Regions from separate parts of the Streptomyces sp. NPDC002476 genome, predicted to be linked through region 1. Evidence: riboswitches for the same ligand, from Rfam matches in the RefSeq annotation. Region 1 holds a riboswitch; each other region holds the start of a gene.
What was found. Region 1 has a riboswitch for cyclic di-AMP ahead of ACFYXM_RS26410 (M23 family metallopeptidase). Riboswitches for the same ligand answer to the same signal wherever they lie in the genome.
Positions count from the first base shown of each region.

Region 2: another riboswitch for cyclic di-AMP. It lies ahead of ACFYXM_RS25180 (M23 family metallopeptidase); the one in region 1 lies ahead of ACFYXM_RS26410 (M23 family metallopeptidase).
Region 3: another riboswitch for cyclic di-AMP. It lies ahead of ACFYXM_RS19080 (C40 family peptidase); the one in region 1 lies ahead of ACFYXM_RS26410 (M23 family metallopeptidase).
Region 4: another riboswitch for cyclic di-AMP. It lies ahead of ACFYXM_RS21815 (transglycosylase SLT domain-containing protein); the one in region 1 lies ahead of ACFYXM_RS26410 (M23 family metallopeptidase).

Region 1 is NZ_JBIARH010000027.1:81,011-85,522, reverse strand. It holds gene ACFYXM_RS26415 (PrsW family glutamic-type intramembrane protease) at 1-530, shown strand, start outside; gene ACFYXM_RS26410 (M23 family metallopeptidase) at 935-1,957, opposite strand; cyclic di-AMP (ydaO/yuaA leader) riboswitch at 2,155-2,306, opposite strand; gene ACFYXM_RS26405 (PP2C family protein-serine/threonine phosphatase) at 2,684-3,859, opposite strand; tRNA gene ACFYXM_RS26400 (tRNA-Met) at 4,087-4,160, opposite strand; gene ACFYXM_RS26395 (SHOCT domain-containing protein) at 4,300-4,512, shown strand, end outside.
Region 2 is NZ_JBIARH010000025.1:5,965-10,476, reverse strand. It holds gene ACFYXM_RS25190 (M16 family metallopeptidase) at 1-743, shown strand, start outside; gene ACFYXM_RS25185 (M16 family metallopeptidase) at 770-2,152, shown strand; cyclic di-AMP (ydaO/yuaA leader) riboswitch at 2,544-2,713, shown strand; gene ACFYXM_RS25180 (M23 family metallopeptidase) at 2,726-3,535, shown strand; gene ACFYXM_RS25175 (HPr family phosphocarrier protein) at 3,799-4,080, opposite strand; gene ACFYXM_RS25170 (GNAT family N-acetyltransferase) at 4,254-4,512, shown strand, end outside.
Region 3 is NZ_JBIARH010000015.1:77,948-82,459, reverse strand. It holds gene ACFYXM_RS19100 (hypothetical protein) at 53-415, shown strand; gene ACFYXM_RS19095 (hypothetical protein) at 539-763, shown strand; gene ACFYXM_RS19090 (ATP-dependent Clp protease proteolytic subunit) at 976-1,611, shown strand; gene ACFYXM_RS19085 (hypothetical protein) at 1,619-1,915, shown strand; cyclic di-AMP (ydaO/yuaA leader) riboswitch at 2,263-2,459, shown strand; gene ACFYXM_RS19080 (C40 family peptidase) at 2,463-2,936, shown strand; gene ACFYXM_RS19075 (8-amino-7-oxononanoate synthase) at 2,984-4,126, opposite strand; gene bioB (biotin synthase BioB) at 4,269-4,512, shown strand, end outside.
Region 4 is NZ_JBIARH010000019.1:29,335-33,846, reverse strand. It holds gene ACFYXM_RS21820 (hypothetical protein) at 155-472, shown strand; gene ACFYXM_RS21815 (transglycosylase SLT domain-containing protein) at 626-1,396, opposite strand; cyclic di-AMP (ydaO/yuaA leader) riboswitch at 1,401-1,586, opposite strand; gene ACFYXM_RS21810 (heavy metal translocating P-type ATPase) at 2,257-4,230, opposite strand; gene ACFYXM_RS21805 (ArsR/SmtB family transcription factor) at 4,324-4,512, shown strand, end outside.

The sequences.
Region 1 (4,512 bases):
GTCGGCACCACTCCTTCGACGCCGGGGCCGGCTGGGGCAACCCGTACGGTCCGGGCCACGCACCGGGCACCGGAGCGGTTCACGGTCCGGGCCACGGAGCGGTGGCCCCGGTCGGCGCGCCCGTCCAGGCGCCGGTCCAGGCCCCGCCCCCGGCGCAGGGCGGGGCGCCCCGCAAGGAGCGCCGCAAGGCGCAGGCGCAGGCCAAGGCCCGGGGCAAGGCCGCCGCCCGTACCGTCGCCGAGTACGAGTCGTTCGCGATGTCGCTGGCCTCGCTCCGCCGCCAGGCCCGCCTCGGGACGGTGGGCCCCGATTTCGCCGCACGTGAACTGGAGCTGTTGCACCACCTCTGGCAGCGCAGGGACGTGGCCGCTCCTGCCCTCGCCTACGCCGCGCAGGCGGCGGGCCTCCTGCGCCCCTACCCGTTCCCGCCCGCCCCGGCCGCGTACTGGCCGGCGCCGGCCCCGGCCGCGTTCCCGCCGCCGCACCAGGCGTACGGCGGCTACAACCCGTACCAGCTGCCGCCCCGGTAGCCCCGGGCGCGCGCCGCGGATGCGCGAACGCCCCGGGAGCGCGATGCTTCCGGGGCGTTCGTGGAGACGGGCAGTTCGGCGGAGCGACCGGAGCGCGGCCCCCCGAGCACGATCCGCCGCCGGAACCAGAACAGTGCGCCCTCGTTCCCTGGGCGGAGTAGGCGTCGAGCACGGTGAACGACTGCGCCCCGTCGGCCGTCCGGCCGAAGACATGGCCGCCGAGGGCGAGCGGGAACACGGGAACACGAGAACACCTGAGGATCGGAAGAGCCCAGTTCGCGAAGGGAAGTCATGAATCGATCAACGTGTTCGCGCCAGAACGGTGCTCCGTGCATTCGCCGTGCGGCGGACGGCTGATCGGTGTTGTCCGCGCTGTCCGCCCGCGCATCGCCGACGCGGGTGCCTCAGATGTTGAGGCCCTTGCTCCGCAGCCAGCCCATCGGGTCCACGCCCGTGCCGTCGGCGGTGTGGATCTCCAGGTGGAGGTGGGGGCCCGTCACGTTGCCGGTCGCGCCGACCCGGCCGATGGTGTCCCCGGTGGAGACCTTCTGGCCGACCCCGACGCCGATCGAGGACTGGTGGCAGTACCAGATCTCCGTGCCGTCCTCCAGCTCCAGCACCGTGCGGTAGCCGTACGAGCCGGACCAGCCCGCCGACTTGATGGTGCCGCCGTGAACGGCCTTGACGGGGGTGCCCGTCGGCGCCGCGAAGTCGAGGCCGGTGTGGTGACCGGAGGACCACATCGTGCCGGCCTGGCCGTACGTCGAGGTGATCGTGTACGAGGTGGTCGGGACGGCGTAGCTGGCGGCGAGCTTGGCGAGCCGCAGGGCCTCGGCCTTCTTCTTCGCCTCCTCCTCCGCCTTCTTCTTCTCGGCGGCGGCCTTGGCCTCGGCGGCGTCCTGCTGCTTCTTGGCCTCGGCCGCGGCCTTCTCCGCCGCGGCCTTCTCCTGGGCCTCCCTGGCCTCCGCGTCGGCGGCGGCCTGCTGCTGCTCGGCCTGCTGGAGGATGCGGGCGCGCAGCGCCTCGCCCGCGTCGGTCGTGCCCTGCTCGGCCTCGGCGGTGGTGATGCCTGCGGTGGTGAGCGGGGCGGTGACGGGCGCGGCCCCGTCGTCCTCGGACTTGTCGGAGAGGAGGGCGCCCACGCCGGGAAGGGACTTGGCGTCGGGCAGGTTGTCCGCGATGGAGTCGGGAAGGGAGATGGACACCGGCGGCTTGCCCTGCGCGGAGGCCATGCCGCCCGCGCCGACCGCCGCGATGACGCCGACCCCGAGCACCGCGGAACTGCGGGCGAGTCCGTTGCGCTGCTTGGCGACCCGGTGCCTGCCGCGTACGGGGCGGACGGTCTCCTCGGTGGGGTTCCACTCGTCCCAGCCGCGCTCGCCGTCGACACCGAGGCCGGCGCCGGGCAGGGTCGCGGTGGCGGCCATGTCCGGTCCGATTCCGTGGTCCATGCGATCCGCGGTGCCGGGCACCGTGGTCATCCCGGCCGTTCCGTAGTCGGATCCGTAGCCGGGGCCCGCGCCATAACCGGGGCCGAAGTCGGTGCCGAACTCGGAACCGTACGCGGAATCGAGCCGGGCGGGGGCCTCGGGGGCAGGCTTGTTGGACGCCACGGGGGCGCACTCCTTTCCTTCCTTCTCGCCTACCGGGTTAGCTGACGGGTTCGGAGCAGGAAGGTCTCCTACGGACACCGCATCTCTCACGAGACCCGGATGTCCGATTCACCCCAGGGTGGTGGTTCCCCGGTTCCCTTTCGGGATTCGGCGCTCGCGCACGGTGCCGCCTCTGGCGACGGCTGGGACGACCGCGCTGCGTTATCGAACGTTAATAGACACCGGGCCCTGATTCCAAGCCGTTCCCACTGATCGTTCACGTCTTTGGCCTGGACTTTAGTGGACATCTCGGGGCGTATTCAGACGACTTGATCGGGCCTCAGTCAATACCCCGCGACTGATGTTGCGTCAAATGTTATGCGGAGCGGCGCCTTTCGATTACGTACGGTGGCACCCCGGTCCGCTCAGGCGCGCCCGGCGGCCCGGACGAACGTCCGCGGTCTCACGGGCGCACCCGGCCGACCGAACCCCCGGCCCTCTTGCACACGCCAGGCCACCCCCCGGCGCCCTTGTACACGCCCAGACGCCCCGGACCGTCCGTCATGCCGGTTCCGGCCCCACGATCCGGACGGTCCTGCGCCGCTCCGGCTGCCCCTCCGCCGGGCGCACGACCGCGAGCAGGGCCATGTCGTCGGTCGACTCGCCCCCCGTGTGCAGCCGTACGTCGTCGGTCAGCGCGGACAGCAGTTCCTCCGGCCCGGGAAAGATCCGCCCGCGCAGCCGGGCCGCCGGATCGTAGAAGTCCCCCTCGGCGTTCCGCGCCTCGGAGAGGCCGTCGGTGTAGAGGAGCAGTGTCGCCCCCGGCCGCAGATCCCACTCGTCCGTCCGGTCGGGCCACGCGCCCAGGTCCATCCCGAGCGGCAGCGCGGGCATCGAGGGCGCCAGCACGTCCAGCGCCCCGTCCGGGTACAGCAGGATCGGCTCGGGGTGGCCACGGTTGACGATCCGGACCCGGGACAGGCCGGCCGGGATCTCGGCCAGCACGGCGGTGGTGAAGCCCTCGACGACGTCGGGCCCGCCCCGGCGCGCTCTCCTCTCCCGCACCAGCGCCCGCTCCAGCCGACGCGCCACGCCCTCCAGCGAGCGCTCCTGTTCGGCCGCCTCCCGGAACGCCCCGATGACCACGGCGACCGTCTCCACGGCGTCGAGCCCCTTCCCTCGCACGTCACCGACCACCAGCCGCACCCCGTACGGGGTGTCCGTCACCGCGAACAGGTCACCGCCGACGAACTCGTCGGCCTGCGCCGCCTCGTACCGCGCCGCCACATGGAGCCCACCGATCCGGTCGAACGGCTTCGGCAGCACCGCCCGCATGGCCCGCTCCGCGATGACCCGCGCGGAGGCCAGCTGCTCGTTGCTCCGCCGCACGACCCGGTTGATCACCACCGCGAGCACCGTGACGGTCGCCAGCGTGAGCAGCTCGATCAGCGGCACGGCCACCGGCAGTGAGTCGGTGGACAGCCGGAGCGCGGCGACGGCCAGCATCGAGGCGATGCCGGTGCGCACGGTGCTGGACAACGAGAAGAACGGCGCGGCGATCAGCGGCGCCGCCACGAACAACGGAATGGCCGTGAAGACCGGCGGGGTGAACAGATCGAACAGCAGCCCGCCGATGATCATCAGGGTCGGCAGCATGCGCACGAACCGACGGGCACCGGCGCCGCCGGCAGCCCCTCCGGCGTGCCCGCCCCCGGCATGTCCGCCGCGCCGCTTCAGCCGCTTCCACACCTGTGGTCTCCTGCCCGGTACACGCGCGGCTGCGGACGGTACCGCGCCCGCCCCCCAGGCTCACCGGAGCTCAGCCGCGCGGCGACTCCGCATCGCCCGCCAGAGGTACGGGCATGGCACACCTCACACACCACCCACGCGCCTCGCGCCATCCAGCGACGCCACGAAAAAACCCCGGGCCCGGCACGCTGCACGCGCCGGGCCCGGGTCTTCAGTAGCGGGGACAGGATTTGAACCTGCGACCTCTGGGTTATGAGCCCAGCGAGCTACCGAGCTGCTCCACCCCGCGTCGGTGAACACAACTCTACGCCATGTCCGGCGTGCTCGTGACCACCCGGAGACGACGGGCGGGATCGATGAGGCGATGATATGACTGATTTGCCCGTCAATAGACCGATGTGACGGGCAAGCGGCGACCGGGAGCGACCGTGGACAACTACCCCTTGCTCAATCTCTTCTGGACCATGCTGTGGTTCTTCCTCTGGATCATGTGGCTCTTCCTGCTGTTCAAGGTCGTCACGGACATCTTCCGCAGCGACGACCTGAGCGGCTGGGGCAAGGCGGGCTGGCTGGTCGTGGCGCTGGTGCTGCCGTACATCGGCGTGCTGCTGTACGTGATCGTGCGCGGCAGGTCCATGGGC
Region 2 (4,512 bases), on a different contig from region 1:
ACATCGACCCCGAGCAGACGCTCGCCTGGATCGAGAAGTACTTCGGCTCCATCCCCTCCCACGACGGGAAGCGACCCCCGCGCGACGGCACGCTGCCCGACGTCATCGGCGAGCAGTTGCGCGAGGAGGTACGCGAGGAGGTTCCGGCGCGGGCGCTGATGGCCGCCTACCGGCTCCCGCACGACGGCACCCGCGAGTGCGACGCAGCGGATCTCGCGCTGACCGTGCTCGGTGGCGGGGAGTCGTCGCGGCTGCACAACCGCCTGGTCCGCCGTGACCGTACGGCCGTGGCGGCCGGATTCGGGCTGCTGCGGCTGGCGGGCGCCCCGTCGCTCGGCTGGCTGGACGTCAAGACCTCCGGCGGTGTCGAGGTGCCGCGGATCGAGGCGGCGGTCGACGAGGAGCTGGCCCGGTTCGCCGCCGAGGGCCCGACGCCCGAGGAAATGGAGCGCGCCCAGGCCCAGCTGGAGCGCGAGTGGCTGGACCGGCTCGGTACGGTCGCGGGCCGCGCCGACGAACTGTGCCGGTTCGCCGTGCTGTTCGGCGACCCCCAGCTCGCCCTGACCGCGGTGCAGCGGGTTCTGGACGTGACGGCGGAGGAGGTCCAGGCAGTCGCCAAGGCCCGGTTGCGGCCCGACAACCGGGCGGTGCTGGTCTACGAACCGGTCGAACCGGCCGATTCCGCGGATGCCGCGGACACCGACGAGACCGACGCCGACACGCACGAAGGAGCGGACAAGTGACCGACGCCGCCGCGACTGGAGTTTCGATGCAGTTCCACCCCCAGCCGGCCCCCGGCGTCGCCCGCCCCTGGGCTTTTCCCGCGCCGGAGCGCGGTTCGCTGCCCAACGGCCTGACGGTGCTGCGCTGCCACCGCCCCGGCCAGCAGGTGGTGGCGGTCGAGATCGTCCTCGACGCCCCGCTGGACGCCGAGCCGGAGGGGCTGGACGGCGTGGCCACGATCATGGCGCGGGCCCTGTCCGAGGGCACCGACAAGCACACCGCCGAGGAGTTCGCCGCCGAGCTGGAGCGCTGCGGTGCCACGCTCGACGCGCACGCCGACCACCCCGGCCTCCGGGTTTCCCTGGAGGTCCCGGCCTCCCGGCTGGCCAAGGCGCTCGGACTGGTCGCCGAGGCGCTGCGGGCCCCCGCCTTCGCCGAGAGCGAGATCGAACGGCTGGTGCGCAACCGGCTCGACGAGATCCCGCACGAGCAGGCCAACCCGGCGCGCCGCGCCGCCAAGCAGCTCTCCAAGGAGCTCTTCCCGGCCGCCTCGCGGATGTCCCGGCCGCGCCAGGGCACCGAGGAGACGGTGGAGCGGATCGACGCGGGGGCGGTGCGCGCCTTCTTCGAGGCCCATGTCCGGCCGTCCGCGGCGACCGCCGTGGTCGTCGGCGACCTGACCGGCATCGACCTGGAGGCTCTGCTCTCCGAGACACTCGGCGACTGGTCGGGCGACACCGTCGAGCCGCGCCCGGCCCCGCCGATCACCGCCGACGACACCGGCCGCGTGGTCATCGTGGACCGTCCGGGCGCGGTGCAGACGCAACTGCTGATCGGTCGGATCGGACCGGACCGGCACGACAGCGTGTGGCCCGCCCAGGTGCTCGGCACGTACTGCCTGGGCGGCACGCTCACCTCCCGGCTGGACCGGGTGCTGCGCGAGGAGAAGGGCTACACCTACGGTGTCCGCGCCTTCGCCCAGGTGCTGCGGTCGTCGGCCCCGGACTCGGACACGGGCGCGACCGGCGCCGCCATGCTCGCGATCAGCGGATCGGTGGACACGGAGTCGACCGGACCGGCGTTGGAGGACCTGTGGACGGTCCTGCGGACGCTGGCGGCCGAGGGGCTGACCGACGAGGAGCGCGAGACCGCGGTGCAGAACCTCGTGGGTGTCGCGCCGCTGAAGTTCGAGACGGCGGCCTCCGTGGCGGGCACGCTGGCCGACCAGGTCGAGCAGCACCTCCCCGACGACTTCCAGGCCCACCTGTACGCGCGGCTCGCGGCAGCCGGCACGGTCGAGGCGACCGCAGCCGTGGTCAGCGCCTTCCCGGGTGACCGGCTGGTGACGATCCTCGTCGGCGACGCGTCCCGGATCGAGGAGCCGGTCCGGGCCCTGGGCATCGGTGAGGTGTCGGTGGTCACCGGCTGAGCGGTACGCCGTCACGGTCCCCGGCCGCCTCCTCGGGCGGAGACGCCGGGGACCGTCCCGGCGTCCCGGCCCAGTCGGTCCGGCGGCCGGGCGTCCGGCGCCCCGTTCCCGTACGGGGCAGGTGCCGGAGCACAGCCGCGGGCCGGGCCGTTCCGGGTACCGAACGGGGGCGGCCCGACCGGCCCGGTGGCCGGGCGTGGAAGGCCCCTGTGAGCGATGTCTCGCCGGGGTCTTCCCCATGTTCGGTTCCGGTCGCCGGGTTGGTCGCCGGGTTGCCCGTACGACCTGTGGCATGCGCTACAAAACGGCTTGTCCGTTTGGTGAACGAATGTGCTCGCGCTTAGCGTCGACCGGGCTGCCGGCCACTCGTATGTCGCGACCGCGACGCACCGGACAGCCATCGCCGAGTCCCCGCCGGGCGTGAGCCCTGGGGAGCCGGGGACCCAATGAAGTCCCTGGGGTGAATCGGAAACCTGAGCCTCGCTGAGGCCGGGACCTCCGTAGGAGACCTTCCTGCTCCGAACCCGTCAGCTAACCCGGTAGGCGAGAGGGAAGGAAAGGATCAGCCACTTCATGGCGTTCACCCGTGCCACCGGGAAGCATCGCCCCCCCGGGCGACTGACGCGCGGCAGCGCGAGGATCGCCGGCGTCGCGGCGCTGGCCACCACCGGCGTCATCGGAGGCGCTGCTTCCCCGGCCCTCGCCGCGGACGCCGAGACCTCCGCGGTCGGCGAGATTGGCCTGAACCAGGTCATCGCCATCCAGGACGTCATCGCCGACCGGATCGACGCACAGGCCGACGCGCAGCAGCGCCGGGCCGACCTCATCGCCGAGGCGAAGGAGGCGGCCCAGCGGAAGGCCGAGGCCGAGAAGCGCGCCCGGGCCGAGGCGAAGGCCAGGGCCGAGGCGAAGCGTGCCGCCGAGGCGCGGGCCGAGAAGGCGCGTGCCGCCCGCTCCGCCGAGCGCACCCGCCTGGGCCTCTTCCAGCTCCCGGTCGCCGGTTCCTACGTCACCACCGGCTACAAGTCCAGCGGTTCGCTCTGGTCCTCCGGCAGCCACTCGGGCATCGACTTCCACGCCGCGTCCGGCAGCTCCGTCGTCGCCGTCGGCGCCGGTACGGTCGTCGAGGCCGGCTGGGGCGGCGCGTACGGCAACAACATCGTGCTGCGGATGACGGACGGCACGTACACGCAGTACGGGCACCTCTCGTCGATCGGTGTCCGTGTCGGCCAGAGCGTCGGCGCGGGCCAGCAGATCGGCCTTTCCGGCTCGACCGGCAACTCCACCGGACCGCACCTCCACTTCGAGGCCCGGACCACGCCCTCCTACGGATCCGACATGGACCCCGTCACGTATCTGCGTGCCCACGGCGTCTCCCTCTGACCGACGGCCGACCCGCGAACCGCCTCCCGAAGGCCCCGGCAGCACGCCGGGGCCTTCGGCCTGTCCGGGGCGCCCGTCCGCCGGTCCGCCCCTTGCGCGACCGTCCCGGATCCCGGGAAGAGGCACCCGGGGCCGGGAAGGGATCCCGGGGGCCGGAAGACGAAGGAGCCGCGGTGCCGGTGGGCGGCACTGCGGCTCCTTCGCGGGAATCGGTCCCGTACAGAAGTCCGGAAGTCCCGGGAGCGGGAATCCCGGAACGTGGCTCAGACGGTCTCCGGGAGTTCGTCGAGCCCCTCCGCGACCAGCTTCGCCAGGCGGTCCAAGGCGGCCTCGGCGTCGTCCGCCTCGGATGCGAGCACGATCTCCTCGCCGCCCTGCGCGCCGAGCCCGAGCACCGCGAGCATGGAGGCGGCGTTCACCGGGGTGCCGTCGGCCTTGGAGATCGTCACGGGGATGCCGGACGCCGTGGCGGCGCGGACGAATATGGAAGCGGGGCGGGCGTGCAGGCCCTCGGCCCAGCCGACGTTGACGCGGCGCTCAGCCATGGTTCTGCCCTTCATGAATCAATAGTTGTCTAGACCATTCCCTCATGTGGTGCGCGGTGCTCCGGCCGACCCGCGCCACACCCACGAGCGGTGCCGCAACGCCGTTCGGCCCCCCTCAGACTGCCCCGGCCCCGGCGGCTACGCGAGTGGTGGACGAGCCGTAGTCTGTGCCCATGCAGTCCTCGACGGAGCAGAGTCCGCATCACGCCTATCCCGACCACTGGGAAGCGGACGTGGTCCTCCGTGACGGAGGCACCGCGCGGATCAGGCCCATCACCACGGACGACGCCGAACGCCTGGTCAGTTTCTACGAGCAGGTCTCCGACGAGTCGAAGTACTACCGCTTCTTCGCCCCGTACCCCCGGCTGTCCGCCAGGGACGTGCACCGGTTCACCCACCACGATTACGTCGACCGGGTGGGGCTCGCGGTCA
Region 3 (4,512 bases), on a different contig from region 1:
GTGGTGACGGTGCGTCAGGTCTTTCGTCGGGCGGCATTCTTCGCGCGGACGCGTGAGTCGTCCGCAGCCCCACCGCGAGCACTGGACGTACTGCGGATTCGTCCGGGACCGCGACACCGCCGCCCGCACCGCCCCCGCCGCCCGGCCGGCCGACGGCGAGGTCACCGTGTGCCGGGAAGACGGGACCCCCGGTGTCGCCTCCGTCCTCGAGGAGGCGTGGCGCGGACATCGGCACGAACTCACCACCGGCCTCGCCGTCCGCGGCGTCTTCAATTTCGAGACCTTGCAGGTCTGCGCCGCGACCACGCCGGCCGGGTTCTGCCGCCCGACCGTCCCTAGTGCCGCTCCCGGCAACGTTTGCCCCGTCGCGCCACCTGGCACGCTCGCTCGCGGCGTTGGCCAAAAGCCCACGTAGCCCGCTACGAGGGCTTCCGGCCGCCTTGCGATCGCACGCACCAGGCGCCGCTCCGTCCGGGCAAACATTGCCGGTCACGGCACTAGGAGATCCACGCTGGTCAGGCAGCAGGACGCGGCCGACGTGACTGCTGACGGCTCCCTCGCCCACCCGACGTATCGCGTGGTCGAGGGCGCCCCGGATCCGGCCGACCGCCTCACCGAGTTCTTCATCCACGCCTACGGCCCTGCCACCGACGACCTGCCGGCGCTCCGGCATCCGGCCGACGGCCGCCTCGCCACGCCCGGACTCGACCGTCCGCAGAGATCCGACACCTACTCGTCACCGTCTTCAGGCCACCAGCCGTAGCTACGGCCAGACTGCTGCACTGGTCCAACTGGCGCAGACGCCACCAGACAACAGCCCGTCGCAGCCACTACCGACAACGAACCGCCGACGAACCCGCTGGGTAGATCGCAGAACCCACCACAACCTTCTGTACGTCCTGTACATTTTTCACAGATGCGGACGCGAGCCCGGTCCGGAGCCGCGCGCATCCCGCGAGGAGAGGCAACGCCATGCTGTTCCGCCCCACCGCCCGGCACGTGCTGCCCGAGTTCACCGAGCGCACGCCCCACGGGACCCGCACCCTCGACCCGTACTCCAAGCTGCTGGCCGAACGGATCGTCTTCCTCGGCACCGAGGTCGACGACACCGCGGCCAGTGATCTGATCGCGCAGTTCATGTATCTGGAACACGCCGCCCCGGACCGGCCCGTCTCCCTCTACATCAACTCCCCGGGAGGCTCGTTCGCGGCCATGACCGCCGTCCACGACACGATGGAGTACCTCACCTGCGAGGTGGAGACGTACTGCCTGGGCCGGGCCGACGCCTGGGCCGCCGTCCTGCTCGCCGCGGGCGCCCCGGGGCGGCGGCACGTACTGCCGGGGGCGCGCGTCGTAATGCGCCAGCCCGCGCTCGCCGAGCCCGTCCACGGCCGGCCGTCCGATCTGGAGATCGAGGCGCGGGAACTGGACCGGGTCCGCGAGACGCTCGTCACCCTGCTGGCCCGTCACACGGGCCGCGACGCCGGGCGGATCGACGAGGACATCGAGCGCGACCTCGTTCTCGACGCTGCGGGCGCCCGGGCCTACGGCCTGGTGGACCACGTCGTTGAGAGCCGGAAGACGTCGTTCCCGTCGCCCGGCTCGCGGTGAGGACCCGATGCGTCCGTCCGATCCTCCCCCGCTGCCGGCGCTGACCCGTGCGGAGGGCGAGTTCATCGACTGCTACCTCGACGTCCTCGACCAGCTGGGCCGGATCAACCCGGCCCGCGGCAGCGACACCTACGGGGCACTGCGCGCCGCGCAGGCGCTGGCCTCGCGCGCCGGGGCGCTGCGGGACGCCCTGGCACTGATGCACGAACGCGGCGAGGCGCGCATCCACGCGGGGACCCTGGCACGGGCGCTGCGCGCCCTGGACGGGGAACGCCGGTCCGCTCGCGTCACCCTGCCCCCGTGACACCCGGTCGATAGGTCGCCCGTTCGCTCCGCGAGTCGATCCCCCGTCAACTCCGCCGCGCGACACGCCCGATGTGCAATCTGATTTTCCTACTCTTTTCAGAGTAAGAAACGGCGTTTTCGGCGAAATCTCGACTTGCGGACTCCTGGGGGCGGTGGGCGAAATCCGCCCTCCCGCCCCTGGTGGGCGACCGGTTGGCATGCGCGGCGCGCCATCCAAATGCGTCAGCTCCACTCGAGCGGTTCAGTCGTGAGGACTCTCACATATCGCCGTTTCAGCTCGGAAATCCGACTGTCGGTGAGTCAAGATCCCTGGGACGACAAGCCCCCGCCACCGCGGCGGGGCGGTCCGAGCGGACGCCGAGTCCTGCCGCCGCCCGGATGACTGGTCGACAGAAGTGGATCGGCAGGAGTGGAGGACCCGAGCACAACGGGTCGACCGGAACATCGGTCGTCCCTCGGGGTGAAGCCGCCGAGCGCGGCCGGGCACCTTCGCCAGCCCGAACCCGACAGGTCATCCTTCACAGGCGGCTGACGAAGGGTTGCGCATGACTGCGCAGGTTCATGTCCCGTCTCTGCTCGCCCGGGCCGGTACGGCCTCGGTTCTGACGCTGGCCGCCGTCGGCGGCACCATGCTCGCCCCGGGCGCCGTCACGGAGGCCCAGGCGGCCACTCCGTCGCTCAAGGCGCTCAACGTCGCGGCGTCGAAGAAGGGCTCGCCGTACAGGTGGGGCGCTACCGGCCCCCACCGCTTCGACTGCTCCGGGCTGACGGTCTACTCGTTCAAGAAGGCGGGCAAGAAGCTCCCCCGCACCGCCCAGCAGCAGTACAACAGGACCCGCCACGTCTCGGCCTCGCACCGCAAGCGCGGAGACCTGGTCTTCTTCCATTACGGCCGAAGCGTCTACCACGTCGGGATCTACGCCGGGCACAACAAGATCTGGCACTCGCCGAGGACCGGCGCGGTGGTCCGGCTGGAGAAGATCTGGTCGAAGAGCGTCTACTACGGACGCGTCCGCTGACCCACGGCCTTGCGGGCCCCGGAGCCGCCGGACGGCTCCGGGGCCCGTCAGCCGACGGGGGCGGTGCGCCGTACGGTCTCCACCGCCGTCGCGATCTGCTCGTCGGTCAGGTCGGCGCGCGCGGTCAGCCGCAGCCGGGAGATGCCGTCCGGCACCGACGGCGGCCGGAAGCACCCGACCACGACCCCCTCCTCGCGGCAGTCCGCCGCCCAGCGCACCGCCGCGTCCGCCGAGGGGGCCCGTACGGAGACCACGGCGGCGTCCGGACGCACGGCTGCCAGACCGGCCGCGGTCAGCCGCCCGTACAGCCCCACGGCGACCTCGCGGACCCGCCCGGCGCGTTCCGGTTCCCGGCCGAGCAGGCGCAGGCCGGCGAGCGCGGCGCCCGCGGCGGCCGGCGCGAGGCCCGTGTCGAAGATGAACGTCCGGGCCGTGTTGACGAGGTGTTCGATCACCCGGGCTGGGCCGAGGACCGCTCCGCCCTGACTGCCGAGGGACTTGGAGAGGGTGAGCGTGGCGACTACTCCCTCGTCGCCCGCGAGACCCGCGGCGGCGAGCGCGCCCCGGCCGCCCTCCCCCAGCACCCCCAGGCCGTGCGCGTCGTCGACGAGCAACGCGGCCCCCTCCGCCCGGCAGGCCGCGGCGAGCGCCGGCAGCGGTGCGGCGTCGCCGTCGACCGAGAAGACCGAGTCGGTGACCGCCAGCGCGCGCCCCTCGTGCGTCCGCAGCGCCTTGCGCACGGCGTCGGGGTCGGCGTGCGGGACGACGACGGTCCCGGCCCGGGACAACCGGCACCCGTCGACGATCGAGGCGTGGTTGCCCGCATCGGAGACGATCAGCGCGTCGCGGCCGGTGAGAGCGGTGAGTGCGGCGAGATTGGCCGCGTACCCCGACGACAGCACCAACGCCGCCTCGAACCCGCAGAATTCGGCCAGTTCGCGTTCGAGTTCGGCATGCAGATCGGTGGAGCCGGTGACAAGCCGTGAACCGGTCGCCCCGCCGCCCCAGCGGCGCGCGGCCTCGGCCGCCGCGCCGGTGACCTCGGGGTGCCGGGTGAGGCCCAGATAGTCGTTGCTCGCGAGATCCAGTGACGCCGTCTCGGCGGGCCGCGGGCGGAGCGTACGGACGAGTCCGGCATCCGCGCGGCGACGTGCCGCGTCATCGATCCAGTCGAACGGGGCGTAGGACATGAGCGGTCCCTTTTGTAGGCAGTTCACAGACCCTAACCGCGGGATCAGCGGGTCATGGTGTGGCAATGCACACACCCTTCCCGAGGCGTGTTGTCCGGTTCCTCCTTGGCGGCGGGGCGGGCCATGGGACAGGATCGACGCCATGGACCTCCTGAACACGCTGGTGGACAAGGGGCTGCGGCGCGAGCTGCCGACCCGCGAAGAAGCCCTCGCCGTACTGGCGACCTCGGACGACGACCTGCTCGACGTGGTGGCCGCGGCCGGAAAGGTGCGCCGTCAGTGGTTCGGGCGGCGGGTGAAACTGAACTATCTGGTCAATCTCAAGTCCGGGCTCTGCCCCGAGGACTGCTCGTACTGCTCGCAGCGGCTCGGATCGAAGGCCGGGA
Region 4 (4,512 bases), on a different contig from region 1:
AGTGCGTCGATTCGCGGGCGATTGGCGGGACAGGAATCGCAGGCGGCCCGGAGGGAAGGTTTCGCCCGTTCCGCATTCCGGAACGGACTCCGGGGCGCCAGGCGGCGCGCTCGCGCGGGTCGCGGATCCGCGGACCTGGTGTCAGCCTGGGTACATGACTTGGGCGTCATGGACCACTCGTGGTGTGTTCTCGGGGCGTGGAGGCGTGCTCACGGACGAGGTCGGCGTCCTGACCGGGGACCTGACCGTTCACACGACCTGGGCCGACGACACGGCTCAGGTGACCGTGCAGTACACGGGTGCGATCGACTGGTTCACCATGTCGGGCAGCCCCGTGCCCTGCAGCTCCGAGGAGGACAGCAGGCGTCTTCACGACGCGGCGGTGCACTCAGTCCGGGAGGGCGCTGCGGCGACGGTCCCCAGACCGCCGCTGCGGCGGCCGCAACGGCCGGCGGGCAGTGCCCTGGAGTGACCACGGGCGAAGTCCGCCCCGCCGGCGGGCGGGGCGGGGAAGCGACGGGGCCCCGGTACGACGCTACGGGATGCGCCCCTCGGGGAGCCGTGCGGCTTCCCGAGGGGCGCATCCCGTCGCTTCCGAACCGGCACGGGGCCGGGCCGGTATGGGTCAGTAGGCGCCGAAGACGTTGTCGATGGAGCCGTACTTGTCGGCGGCGTAGTTGCACGCGGCCGTGATGTTGGCGACCGGGTCGTAGCTGTCGAACGGCGTGCCGGGCACGTGGTAGGCGCGGAACGTCGGGTCGATGACCTGGAGCAGGCCCTTGGACGGCGTCCCGGCGACGGCGTTCGAGTCCCAGTTGTTGATGGCCCGGGGGTTGCCGGAGGACTCACGCATGACGTTGCGGTGGATGCCGTCGTAGCTGCCGGGAATGCCGTGCCGGGCCATGATGGCCAGCGATTCCCTGATCCAGCCGTCCAGGTTGTCCGTGTAGGAGACCGGTGCGGCGGTGACGGTCGCGGACGAGGCGCCGGAGGCACCGGTGGCGGCCTCGGACTCGGCACCGACGGCCAGCTTCATTCCCGGGCGGATGAGGGAGGGACTGCTCCCGATGATCTCCCGGTTGCTCTCGTACAGCTTCTGCCAGCCGCCTTCGACGGAATAGGTCTGCGCGATCTTGGAAAGGGTGTCCCCGGAGATCACGGAATGCGTGACGGTCGCGGCCTTCTGCGGGGAAACGCTTCCGGTGGTGACGGCGCCCGACACCGCGGCCTTTTCGGTGGTGGCGGCCTGGGCCGGGGCGGCCTGGGCCGGGGCGGCCGAGGCGAAACCCGCTCCGATCAGCGGAAGCACCAGGGCGACTCCGCCCGTGGCCGCGGCGATGAGGCCACGGGTCCGGAAAGTGGACGAACGGCGACGGTACGTACCCGTTGCGGTCATGGTGAATTCCTCTCCGTCGCCTGCGAGGTGAGCTGTCGGGTTCAGACTGGAGATGTCTGGCCGCATGGAATGCGACTTCACCCCGAGCCGTTCCGGATACCGGACCGGCGGCTTACCTGGTTCCCCCGCTCCTGCCGTGGACAAGTGGGTCGGTTTTTCGGACGGCGGCAGGATTCGGCGTTCCGTCCGGATTGACGGTGACCGTAGGCGAGAAAAGCGGAGCGGAACAAGCCCGTATTTTTTGATCACAATTGATTCGCATGATCAATTCACGGAATTCGCAGTAATCCACCTCACAGATCGAACTCGCCCCTCCTTGCGCGACAAGGGGAGCCGAATCGCGGACCGGCCCTCCGGCGGGTCTTTACGTGACTCACACCACAAATCGACAAAAGGGGCGTTCCGCTCATCCCCCAAACAACGCAAAAATTACCTAAAGCGACTTTACCGGCTAAATTTGCAACTCATTCTAAATGGAGACAAAAGGGACATCTCTTTCGTTCTGTCGCGTGCTCATCTGAACCGGTCGCGCGGGTCTTCGGCACCGCACAGCTGAACTCCCCCGTAAGCCGGGCATGCGGGGGCGGGCGTCGTCGCGGGCGGCCGGCACGGCGGTGTGGCCGTCCTCCTCCGGCCGTCCTCCTCCGGCCGTGCTCCTCCGGCCGTGCTCCTCCGGCCGTGCGACGAGTCCGGCCGCCGCCCGGCCGGTGCGCCGTCCCGCCCGTGCGGCGCACACCTGGTGCAGCGGCTCCCTTCCCGCACAGGAGGCTTCCGCCGCGCTCGTTCTCGGGGCGCAACGAGACGCCGCCCGCCCCGCGGCAGGGTTGTCCCGACCCGGGTGGCCGGGGCGCCCGCGGGATTCAGCGGTCGTTGCAGGCACGCCTCCACGCGGCGTCGCGCAGCAGTCGCAGCCCGTTGAGGCCGACGAGGACGGTGGAGCCCTCGTGCCCGGCGACGCCGAGCGGCAGCGGGAGGGTGCCTGCCAGGTCCCAGACGACCAGGCCTGTGATGAAGACGCCGGCGATCAGGAGGTTCTGCGCCACCAGGCGCCGGCACCGGCGCGAGAGGGCGACGGCGGTGGGGACGGCGGCGAGCTCGTCGCGGACGACGACCGCGTCGGCGGTCTCCAGGGCGAGGTCGGAACCCGCCCCGCCCATGGCGATGCCCGTGTGGGCCGCAGCCAGGGCGGGGGCGTCGTTGACGCCGTCCCCGACCACGAGGACCTTGCGCCCGGCGGCTTCCATCCCCCGCACCGCCGCCACCTTGTCCTGGGGCAGCAGCCCCGCCCGGACATCCTGGATCCCGACATCGGCGCCCAGACGAGCTGCGGCGCGCGGGTTGTCCCCCGTGACCAGCACCGGCGGGGTGCCGGTGAGCCCTGCGAGGCGGGTGACGGTGGCGCGGGCGTCGTCGCGCAGCCGGTCGGCCACACCGAGGACGCCCACCGGTGCGCCGTCGCGGGCGACCAGCACGGCGGTGCGGCCGTCCTCCTCCAACCGTGCGACGAGTCCGGCCGCCGCCCGGCCGGTGCGCCCGTCGAGCACCCGACCGGGGCTGCCGACGGCGACGGCACGGCCGTCCACCGTGGCGGTGACGCCGGTGCCGGGCGTGGAGGCGAAGTCCTCCACGGGCGGCGGCACGAGGTCGCGGGCGCGGGCCGCGTCGACGACGGCCCGCGCCAGGGGGTGCTCGCTGGGGCGCTCGGCCGCCGCGGCGAGGGCCAGGAGGGCGTCCTCGGTGAGACCGGATCCGGGCAGCGGACAGATGTCGGTGACGCGCGGGGCACCCTCGGTCAGGGTGCCGGTCTTGTCGAGTGCCACGGCGTCGACCTGGCCCAGTCGCTCCATCACGACGGCGGACTTGATCAGCACCCCGTGCCGTCCGGCGTTGGCGATCGCGGACAGCAGCGGCGGCATGGTGGCAAGGACCACGGCGCACGGCGAGGCCACGATCATGAAGGTCATGGCGCGGAGCAGGGTCGGCTGCAGCGCCGCGCCGAACGCGAGGGGCACGGCGAACAGGGCGAGAGTGGCCGCCACCATGCCGAGCGAGTAGCGCTGCTCGATCTTCTCGACGAAGAGCTGGGTGGGGGCCTTGGTCGCGGACGCCTCCTCGACCATGGCGACGATCCGGGCGATCACCGATTCGGACGGATCCCGCTCCACCACGATCCGCAGCGCCCCGGTGCCGTTCAGCGTCCCGGCGAAGACCTCGTCGCCCGGCTCCTTGGCCACCGGCAGCGGCTCGCCGGTGATGGTGGCCTGGTCGACCTCGCCGGCCCCGTCGAGGACGCGGCCGTCGGCGCCCACCCGCTCCCCCGGGCGGACCAGGATCACGTCTCCGACCCTCAGCCGCTCGGTGGGCACCACCTCCTCGGTGTCGCCCTCGCCCAGCCGCGTCGCCGTCGCGGGCGCGAGATCGAGCAGACCGCGCACCGAGTCGGCGGTCCGCGCGGTGCCCAGTGCTTCCAGGGCGCCGGACGTCGCGAAGATGACGATCAGAAGGGCGCCGTCCAGCACCTGTCCGATCGCCGCAGCCCCGAGAGCGGCGACCACCATCAAGAGGTCCACGTCCAGCGTCCGGTTCCCCAGGGCCTTCAGCCCTTCCCACCCGGGCTCCCAGCCGCCCGCTGCGTACGTCATCGCGTAGAGCGGGCCCCACGCCCAGGCCGGGGCGCCGAGCAGATGCAGGGGCAGTGCCGCCAGGAACAGCACGAGGGCCGCGGCGGCCCAGCGGGCCTCCGGAAGAGCCAGGAGCCGGGTGCGGCGCCCGCCGGGACGCCCGTCCCGGACCCGCCCGGCGGGTGGTGCCTGGGGGGTGATGGTGACGGACATGGACGCTGCTCCTTCGCGCGGCGGGCCGGACCGGGTTCACCATACAGGATTATATGAACAGGTATTCATGCAATGACTCCGTAGGATGAGGGCATGGGCCACGGAGTCGACGCGAACACCACTGCCACGGCGCGCGAGCGTCTCGACGCGGTGGGGGCCGCGGACGTGGCGACCACCCTGCAGGCCCTCGCCACCCCCTCCCGGCTCCGCATCCTCGCCCGCCTCCAGGAGGGGCCGTGCGCGGCGACGGAGCTCGCCGAGGCGGTCGGCATGGAACAGTCC